Regions from separate parts of the Kitasatospora sp. NPDC051984 genome, predicted to be linked through region 1. Evidence: riboswitches for the same ligand, from Rfam matches in the RefSeq annotation. Region 1 holds a riboswitch; each other region holds the start of a gene.
The links. Region 1 has a riboswitch for thiamine pyrophosphate ahead of thiC (phosphomethylpyrimidine synthase ThiC). Riboswitches for the same ligand answer to the same signal wherever they lie in the genome.

Region 1 (3,269 bases):
TCGCCCGGGCCGCCTCCGCCTCGGCCAGACCCTTGGCGGCCTCGGCGGCGGCCTGCGCCTCACCGGTGGCCCGGGTGGCCTCGGCCGCGGCCAGACCGCGGGCCTTGGTGGCCTCGGCCTCGGCCGCGGCGGCGACCTTGACCCGGTTCGCCTCGGCGGCGGTCTTCAGCTCGGTCTCCCGGGACAGTGCCTCGGCGGCGGAGATCCGGGCGTCACGGTCGGCCTCGGCCTTGGTGCGGGTCTCGTACGCGCGGGCGTCGGCCGGCTTGCGGACGTCCGCCTGCAGCTGCTGCTCCTTGCGGTGCGCCTCCAGCTCGGCGACCTTGGTCTCCTGGACCACGACCTCCTGCCGGGCGGCGGCCTGCGCGAGCGGGCCGGCCTGCAGCGCACGAGCCGCGGCGGTGTCCATCTCGGCCTGGTAACCGGCCTGCTGGATGCCGGAGTTGCGGGTTGCCTCGGCCTTGCGGGCGAACGCCTCCTGCTCGGCCTCGGTGGCCCGTCGGTCCGCCTCGGCGGCGGCGATCCGGGCGTCGCGCTGGACGGCCGCGGCGTGCGGCGCGGCCAGGTTGGTGATGTACCCGGTCGGGTCCAGGATCTCCTGGATCTGCAGCGAGTCGATGATCAGACCGAGCTTCTCCATCTCGATGCCCGAGGCGGAGCGGGTCTCACCGGTGAGCCGCTCGCGGTCGCGGATCATGTCCTCGACCGTCAGCCCACCGACGATGGACCGCAGGTGGCCGGCGAACACGTTGTGCACCCGCTGGCCCATCATCTTCTGCTGGTCCAGGAAACGCCGGGCGGCGTTGGCGATCGACACCGGGTCGTCGCCCACCTTGAAGATCACAACGCCCTTGACGTGCACGGGAATTCCCTGCGACGTCACGCACTCCACGTCCAGCGCGGCCTCGTTCAGGTCCAGCGAGAGCCGGCGCACCGCCTGGACGCCCGGCACCACGAAGGTGCCCCGCCCGGTCACCACGCGGAAGCCCAGACCCTCGCCGTGCTTGGAACCCGAGATCACCAGCGCCTCGTTGGGTTCCGCCACGCGCCACATCAGCTTGAAAAGAACGATCAGCAGAACGAGGCCTGCGACGGCGCCGCCTGCGATGCCGACCAACATCGGCAATCCCCCCTTAGGAGCACACCGGTCCCGTGCTGCGCTTGGGTCGTGCAGAACTGGCGCGGAAACCGGTGGCAGCCGCATTCTCCGCCGTTCCGGATCAGGGGGGAAGGGTCTGGACCGTGGGAACTCTCACTGTCTCAAAAGTGTTGCGGCAGGTTTGTGGAGGCCGTCTGACGTGCAATCAAAAGGGCTCCACGTACACCGTGCGCGGTGGCTGATATTCGACCACCACCACCATGGTGCCCGGCTGCAGCGGCTCGCCCGGTGTGGCGCGGTACGCCAGGAACGCCTCGGTGCCCAGCCGTTCGGGCACGTGCACCATCACCTCGCCGACCAGGCCCGCGCCGATCCGCCCTGTCACCCGCCCCGTCAGTCCGATCACCTGCACGATTCTCCCACCTCGTACGTGGCGTGAACAGCGCGGGCCCACGCGGGAGTTGCCCGCCGGGGGAGGGCCGGGCGCGGGAGTGCGCCCTGGACCGGCGCCGTGACGTGCCCTACGGTGAGGAACCGAACGCAGGCGGACGACGCCTGCGCGGAACGGGAGCTCGGAGCACCGGGCTGAGAGGGCGCTGACGGTACGCGGGCCCGCGTACCACCTGCTGCGCCGACCGCAGGAACCTGACCGGGTAATGCCGGCGTAGGGAGTTGAAGGTCCGATGACCGCATTTTCCGAGTACCCGTCTGCCCGCGAGTCGGCCGCCACCGGGTACCCCACCCCCGCCTGGCGCAAGGCCTACCGCCAAGGCAGCCGCCCCGACCTGCGGGTCCCCTACCGCGAGGTCCACCTCACCGACGGCCGCACCGTCCCGCTGTACGACACCTCCGGCCCGTACACCGACCCCGACCTGCCCACCGACGTCCGCCGCGGACTGCCCGCCCTGCGCGACGGATGGATTCGGCAGCGCGGCGACGTCGAGGAGTACCAGGGCCGCGAGGCCCGCCCCGAGGACGACGGCATCAAGCACACCGCGCCGCGCGGCGGCGACCTGCGCAACCTGGACGCCGTCTTCCCCGGCCGCCCACGCCGCCCGCTGCGCGCCAGGGACGGCGAATCCGTCACCCAACTCGCCTACGCCAAGCGCGGGTTGATCACACCCGAGATGGAGTTCGTGGCGCTCCGGGAAGGCCTCGAACCGGAGTTCGTCCGCGAGCAGGTGGCCCGCGGACGCGCCGTCATCCCGGTCAACGTGAACCACCCCGAGAGCGAACCGGCCATCATCGGCACCGACTTCCTGGTGAAGATCAACGCCAACATCGGCAACTCCGCCGTCACCTCCTCCATCGAGGAGGAGGTGGAGAAGATGACCTGGGCCACCCGCTGGGGCGCCGACACCGTCATGGACCTCTCCACCGGCCGCAACATCCACACCACCCGCGAGTGGATCCTGCGCAACTCCCCCGTCCCGATCGGCACCGTCCCGCTCTACCAGGCACTGGAGAAGGTCGACGGCCGGGCCGAGGAACTCAGCTGGGAGGTCTACCGGGACACCGTCCTCGAACAGTGCGAGCAGGGCGTCGACTACATGACCGTGCACGCCGGCGTCCTGCTCCGGTACGTGCCGCTCACCGCCCGCCGCAAGACCGGCATCGTCTCGCGCGGCGGCTCCATCATGGCCGCCTGGTGCCTGGCCCACCACCAGGAGAACTTCCTCTACACGCACTTCGAGGAACTCTGCGAGCTGCTGCGCGCCTACGACGTCACCTTCTCGCTCGGTGACGGCCTGCGGCCCGGCTCCATCGCCGACGCCAACGACGAGGCCCAGTTCGCCGAACTCACCACCCTCGGCGAGCTCGGCCGGATCGCCCGCGCCAAGGACGTCCAGGTGATGATCGAAGGCCCCGGACACGTCCCGATGCACAAGATCCGCGAGAACATGGACCTGCAGAAGGAGATCTGCGACGAGGCCCCGTTCTACACGCTCGGCCCGCTCACCACCGACGTCGCACCCGGCTACGACCACATCACCTCCGGCATCGGCGCCGCGATGATCGCCTGGTGGGGCACCGCGATGCTCTGCTACGTCACCCCCAAGGAACACCTCGGCCTGCCCAACCGCGACGACGTCAAGACCGGCGTCATCACCTACAAGATCGCCGCCCACGCCGCCGACCTCGCCAAGGGCCACCCCGGCGCCCAGGCCTG
Region 2 (3,269 bases), 240 kb from region 1:
TCCACGCCTGCGGGGTGAAGTGCACGGCCTCCTGCGCCTGCGTCCACAGGTCCGTCCACCAGCCGGCCACCGCGGTCGGCGCCAGGAACTGGTACACCGCGAAGCCCAGCGCCCACGGCGCCAGCATCACCCAGCGCGCCGGGGCGTCCTGGGTCAGGTTCCAGCCGCGCCGGCCGGCCCCGAGGAAGTAGTCCACCGCCAGCACCGCGAACAGCGGCACGAACACCGACCCGATCAGGCCGAGGAACGCGTAGTACGAGTCGGTGAACTCCTTGATGCGCAGCGCCAGTACCGTCACCAGCACGCCGATGCCGCCGGTCAGCACCCGCCGGTCCACCTTCGGCCACAGGTTGTGGATCGACATCGCCGTCGAGTACACGTTCGCGAACGACTGGTCCGACTCGCGCAGCACCAGCACCAGCAGGAACGCCCAGCCCGCGGCCACGCCGGTGAACGAGCCGAGGATCTTCTCCGGGTCGCCGCCGGACTGCAGCAGCGCCACCACGCCCAGCACGTAGCACCACACCTGGGCCACCGTGTAGCCGGAGAACGTCCCCCAGAACGCGCTCGCCGAGGTGCGCGCGTGCCGGGTGTAGTCGGCGGCCAGCGGGACGAACGAGATCGACACCGCGATCACCGCGTCCGTCGCCGACAGGAAGCCGTCCCAGTTGCCCGCACCCGGGTCCGGGAAGCCCAGCCGGGCGAACTGCACCGTGAAGTACACCATCGCCACACCGACCGCGACGGCCACGTACTTGCGCAGCACCGCGATCGCGCCCAGCGGCCAGATCGTCAGCACCGTCGTCAGCACGCCCGCCAGCAGCACGAACAGCCAGCGCCAGCCCTCGGTGCCGGCCACCGTCTGGGCACCCCAGGCGATCACCGTCAGCTCGTACACGCCCCAGCCGACGCACTGCAGGATGTTCAGCACCGTCGGCACGTACGACAGCCGGGTGCCGAACAGGCCGCGCAGCACCGCCATGGCCGGCGCGCCCGTGCGGGCGCCCACCAGCGCCGCCACCGCGAGCATCGCGGTGCCGATCGCGGTACCCGCCACGATCGCCGTCACGGCCGCGGTGAAGCCCAGCTCGTGGCCCTGCTTGCCCAGCACCGTCGCGGCGCTGGTGAACCCGATCAGGCTCACCCCGAGGTTCGCCCACAGCGCGAACAGCGCCCGGAAATCCAGCGTCCGCGGCGGCGCCGTGTCGAGGGTCAGCGGGGCCTCGGCCCGCGCGGCCGTCTCAAGATCGGAAATTGGGGCAGACGGAACAGCCGTCATGGCCGATACTCCCTACGCCGGCATTACCCGGACAGGTTCCGGCGGTCAGCGCCCCCTCGACCGGGGTGGCGACACCGCCATGCCCTACGGTCGATCCGGCGCACTCTCAGCCTGGCTGGTCCAAGCTCCCGCGACGTTCTTCGGTTTACAGGAGCGACAGGCTAGCCTCCGGGTGGGAGAACGCCAAGGCCGGGGGGAACGGCGTCCGCATCGCGGGACCACTGATGTCCATGTCAGCGAGGCCTAAGGCTTCTCATGATTTCTTCAGGGGCCCGCTTACGGTGTCCGAATCCGGCATAGGAAAAACTGTGCCCCGAGGCTGTGGCCGCGCCGACCGAGCGACGGACCGCAGCCCAAGGTTCTGTCAGCGATGGAGGTCGTCCGTGAGCACCGAGCACGCGAGTGGTACCACCCCGCCGGAGAAGGCCCCCGAGGCCACCGGCACCGAGGCGGCCGCCGCCACCGCCGGAACGCCCGCGCCCGCTCCCTCCTACCTCGACGCCCCGCCGCCGGTGCTGCCGGCGGCCCCGGCGGCGCCCGCGCCCGCCGCGCCGGTGTCCGACCAGACCATGCAGCTCGGGAAGGTCCCCGCCGCGCCGGCGGCCCCGCCGGTGGCTCCGGCTCCGGCTCCGGCTCCGGTGGACGCGCCGCCGCCGTTCCAGAACCCGTACGGCAGCGTCAGCGAGCCGGCCAGCCCCTACACGCCGACCACCGTCGCCCCGGCCGTGCCGCCGCACGCCCAGGAGGCACCGGCCAACCCCTACGCGTCGGCCCCCGATGCCCAGCCCGTGGCGGCCAACCCGTTCGCGCCGACCGCGGTCGCCCACGACCCGCAGGGCACCCCGGGCGTCCCTGGCGTCCCCGGCGAAGGGCAGCACCCGTTCGGCGCCGGTCACCCGGTGGGCGGCTGGGGCCACCCGGCCGGCGGTCCGGGCGGCGTCGGCGGGCCGGGCGAGCCGGGTGCGCCGTGGGGCGGCCCGCAGCCCGCTCCGGGCGGCGGCTCCGGCAAGAGCAAGCGCGGCGGCCTGGTCGCGCTGGTCGCGGCGGTCGCCCTGGTGGCCGGCCTGGCCGGTGGCGCGATCGGCGCGAGCGTCTCCGGCGGGAACGGCGACAGCGGCACCAAGCACACCAGCACCACCGTCAGCGTCGGCAACGCCCACCAGACCCTGGACCGGGCCCCCGAGTCCGTCGCCGGGATCGCCGCCAAGGCGCTGCCGTCCACCGTCACCATCAAGGCCTCGAACTCCAGCGAGTCCGGCACCGGCACCGGGTTCGTCTTCGACACCGAGGGCCACATCCTGACCAACAATCACGTGGTCGCGCCCGCCGCCAAGGGCGGCAAGCTCTCCGTCAAGTTCTCCGACGGGTCCTCGTACACCGCGTCCGTGGTCGGCCGCGCCGAGGGCTACGACGTCGCGGTGATCCGCCTCGACAACCCGCCCAAGGACAAGCTCGTCCCGCTGCCGCTCGGCGACTCCGACAAGGTCGCCATCGGTGACTCCACCATCGCCATCGGCGCGCCCTACGGCCTCGAAGGCACCGTCACCACCGGCATCATCTCCGCCAAGGACCGCCCGGTCGCCTCCGGCGACGAGACCGGCGCCAACTCCTCGTACATGAACGCCCTGCAGACCGACGCGTCGATCAACCCCGGCAACTCCGGCGGCCCGCTGCTCGACGGCTCCGGCTCGGTCATCGGCATCAACTCGGCGATCCAGTCGAACACCAGCGGCTCCGGCCGGGCCGGCTCCATCGGCCTCGGCTTCGCCATCCCGATCAACCAGGCCAAGTGGGTCGCCCAGACCCTGATCAAGGACGGCACCCCCGTCTACGCGATCCTCGGCGTCCTGCGCAACGACGACTACCGCGGCGACGGCGCCCAGATCGCCACCGCCCCCGTCCGCGACACCCCCGCCGTCACCCCCGGCGGCCCCGCCGACCAGGCCGGCCTGAAGGCCGGCGACGTCATCACCAAGCTCGGCGGCATCTC
Region 3 (3,269 bases), on a different contig from region 1:
TGGCGCTTGGCCGCGTCCGCGAAGACCTCGAGGTACTCGAGTTCCTGGCGGGCCTCCAGGTTCTTGTCCCGGAGCTGGACGATGTCGACGCCGCCGGCCAGCACGGCGTCCAGGAAGTCGGCCAGGTCGCCCTGCTCGCGCCGGGCGTCGGTGCAGAGGTAGAGCTTGGCGTCGGCGAGTTGCTGCCGGGGCGTCACAGTGCCATGGCCTGGGCGCGGCGCTTGACCTCGGTGCCGCGGTTCTCGCGCAGGGCCTGGATCGGGCTGCCGGGGAGGGACGGGTCCTCGGTGAACATCCACTCGAGGATCTCCTCGTCGGAGAAGCCGCAGTCGCGGAGCACCGTGAGGGTGCCGACCAGGTGCTTGACCGGGCCGTCGTCCTCGATGAAGTCGGCGGGCACCTGGAGGGAGTTGTTCGCGCCGCGGCGGACGGCCAGCAGGGTGCGGTTCTTCACCATGTCGCGGACCTCGGTGATCACCACGCCCCACCGCTCCGAGATGTCGGGCAGGTACAGCCACGCGGGGACCAGGGCGTCAATCTTGGGATCAATCTTGCTCACGGCACCCAGCCTACCCACCCGCTACCCGGCGGCGGCCTTCAGCTGGACGGCCGGGTCGGCGGCGAGCGCCGGATCGAGCACCGTGCCCCGTTCGATCAGGCGGCGGCCCTGCGCGAGGTCGCGCGGCCGGTCCACGGCGAGCAGCGCGACCAGCTTGCCGTCGCGCAGCCAGAGCACCGTCCAGTCGCGCTCTGAGGGGGAGCCGCGCCACAGCAGATGGTCGGCGCCGGCGTGCCGGCCCGCGTACTGCACCATGCGGTCGAACTGCTCGGACCAGAAGTACGGAACGGGGTCGTAGGGCGTGTCCAGGGTGCCGAGCACCGAGGCGGCGACGGCGCCGCCGGAGTGCAGGGCGTGGTCCCAGTGCTGGACGGCGAGCCGGGTGCCGAACCGGGCGGACGGGTAGGAGACGCAGTCGCCGACCGCCCAGATGCCGGGCAGCGCGGTGCGCAGCCGGTCGTCCACCGGGACGGTGCCGTCGGGGTCGAGGGCGAGCGGGCTGTCGGCGAGCCAGCCGGTGGCGGGGCGGGCGCCGATGCCGACCACCACCTCGTCGGCGGGCAGGTGGGTGCCGTCGGCGAGCAGCACCCCGCCGTCGGCGGCCCCGGCGACGCCGACGCCGCAGCGCAGTTCGACGCCGGCTGCGGCGTACCAGTCGGTCATCAGGGTGCCGAGTTCGGCGGGCAGCGCCCCGGCCAGCGGGGTGGCGGCGGCCTCGACGACGGTGACGTGGCAGCCCAGGGCGCGGGCGACGGTGGCGGTCTCGGCGCCGATCCAGCCCGCGCCGACCAGCACGATCCGCTTGTCGGGGGTGAGCGCGGCGCGCAGCGCGTGCGCGTCGTCGACGGTGCGCAAGGTGCGCGCGTCGGGCAGACCGGGCAGCGTGCGCGGGTCGGCGCCGGTGGCGATCACCAGGGCGCCGTACGGGAGTTCGCCGCGGTCGGTGTGCAGCACGCCGGCGTTCAGGCCGGTGGCGCGGTGGCCGGTGCGCAGTTCGACGCCGAGGTCGGTCCAGTCGATCTCGAAGGCGGTGGCGTCGGTCTTGCCGAGCAGCACGTCCTTGGACAGCGGCGGCCGGTCGTACGGGAGGTGGAGTTCCTCGCCGACCAGGGTGATCACGCCCTGCCAGCCACCCTGTCGCAGGTTCAGGGCGGCCTGTGCGCCCGCCATGCCCGCCCCGACCACGACGACCCGGTCCGTTGCCCTCAGTTCAGCCACGGCGTCCACCCTAACCGGCCTGATGTCGGCAGGGGCACCGGCGTTAAAGTGGAGGGACTGAACTATCACGGGAGCCCGGCGCACCGGGCTGAGAGGCGGGCTGTGGCGGCCCGCGACCGTCCGAACCTGATCCGGGTCATGCCGGCGAAGGGAGAAGAAGCGCTGTGGCACATTTCGACGTGCTGGTGATCGGCGGGGGCATCATCGGCCTCGGCGTCGCCTTGCGTACCGCGCAGCGCGGGCTGAGCGTCGCGGTGGTGGACCCGTCGCCGGGCGGCGGCGCGGCCCAGGTCGCCGCGGGCATGCTCGCACCGGTCACCGAACTCCAGTACGGCGAGGAGCCGTTGCTGCGCCTGGGCATGGCGTCCAACGAGCGCTACGGGGCGTTCGCCGCCGAGCTGACCGAGCTGACCGGCCTGGACACCGGCTACCGCCGCACCGGCACGCTGGCCGTCGCGCTGGACTCCGACGACCGCGAGGAACTGCGCGAACTGCACGCCTTCCACGGCCGGCTGGGCCTGGAGTCCACGTGGCTGACCGGCCGGGAGTGCCGCCGGCTGGAGCCGATGCTGGCCCCGGGCATACGTGGCGGCCTGCACGTCGCCGAGGACCACCAGGTGGACGGCCGCCGCCTCGCCGCCGCGCTGGTCGCGGCCTGCAAGCTGCTCGGCGTCGCCTTCCACCGCACCCAGGCCGCCGAACTGGTGACGGACGGCGAACGGGCGCTCGGCGTCCGCCTGTTGAGCGGCGAGCAGCTGACGGCCGGCCGGACGGTGCTGGCGGCCGGCTCGCGCAGCCACCTGCTGCCGGGCCTGCCGGACGGGGTGCTGCCGGCCATCCGCCCGGTCAAGGGGCAGGTGCTGCGGCTGCGCGTCCCGAAGCTGTACGCGCCGTTCCTGTCCCGCAATGTGCGCGCCGTGGTGCGCGGCCAGCACCTGTACCTGGTGCCGCGCGCCGACGGCGAGTTGGTGATCGGCGCGACCAGCGAGGAGATGGGCCACGACACCACCGTCACCGCGGGCGGCGTGTACGAGCTGCTCCGGGATGCGCACGAACTCGTCCCCGGCATCACCGAGTTGCCGCTGGTGGAGACGGGCGCGGGGCTGCGGCCCGGCTCCCCCGACAACGCGCCGCTGCTCGGCCCGACCGCGCTGCCCGGCCTGGCCGCCGCCACCGGGCACTACCGCAACGGCGTGCTGCTCACCCCCGTCACCGCCGACCTGCTCGCCGACTACCTGGCCACCGGCGAACTCCCCGCGCTGGCCGCAGACTTCACCCCCGACCGCTTCCGCACCGAGGTGCCCGCATGAACACCGTCGCCCTGACCGTCAACGGCGAACCCCGCACGCTGCCCGCCGCCACCACGCTGGACGTGCTGGTCGCCGAGGTGTCCGCCGCCAACACCGGCGTCGCCGCCGCCGTCAACGAGGCCGTGGTGCCGCGCAGTTCGTGGCCCGCCACGGCGCTCGGCGAGGGCGACCGGGTGGAGATC

Region 2: linked by a shared signal. The riboswitch ahead of ACIHEI_RS07060 (purine-cytosine permease family protein) and the one ahead of thiC (phosphomethylpyrimidine synthase ThiC) in region 1 are both predicted to bind thiamine pyrophosphate.
Region 3: linked by a shared signal. The riboswitch ahead of thiO (glycine oxidase ThiO) and the one ahead of thiC (phosphomethylpyrimidine synthase ThiC) in region 1 are both predicted to bind thiamine pyrophosphate.

What each region holds. Positions count from the first base shown of each region.
Region 1 covers NZ_JBIUCB010000003.1:337,508-340,776, forward strand. Annotated here, with positions in the region: gene ACIHEI_RS08105 (flotillin family protein) at 1-1,120, opposite strand, end outside; gene ACIHEI_RS08110 (hypothetical protein) at 1,305-1,505, opposite strand; TPP riboswitch at 1,654-1,787, shown strand; gene thiC (phosphomethylpyrimidine synthase ThiC) at 1,783-3,269, shown strand, end outside.
Region 2 covers NZ_JBIUCB010000003.1:102,491-105,759, reverse strand. Annotated here, with positions in the region: gene ACIHEI_RS07060 (purine-cytosine permease family protein) at 1-1,279, opposite strand, end outside; TPP riboswitch at 1,270-1,421, opposite strand; gene ACIHEI_RS07055 (S1C family serine protease) at 1,663-3,269, shown strand, end outside.
Region 3 covers NZ_JBIUCB010000013.1:22,038-25,306, reverse strand. Annotated here, with positions in the region: gene thiE (thiamine phosphate synthase) at 1-197, opposite strand, end outside; gene ACIHEI_RS23910 (Rv2175c family DNA-binding protein) at 194-559, opposite strand; gene ACIHEI_RS23905 (NAD(P)/FAD-dependent oxidoreductase) at 581-1,786, opposite strand; TPP riboswitch at 1,835-1,947, shown strand; gene thiO (glycine oxidase ThiO) at 1,942-3,087, shown strand; gene thiS (sulfur carrier protein ThiS) at 3,084-3,269, shown strand, end outside.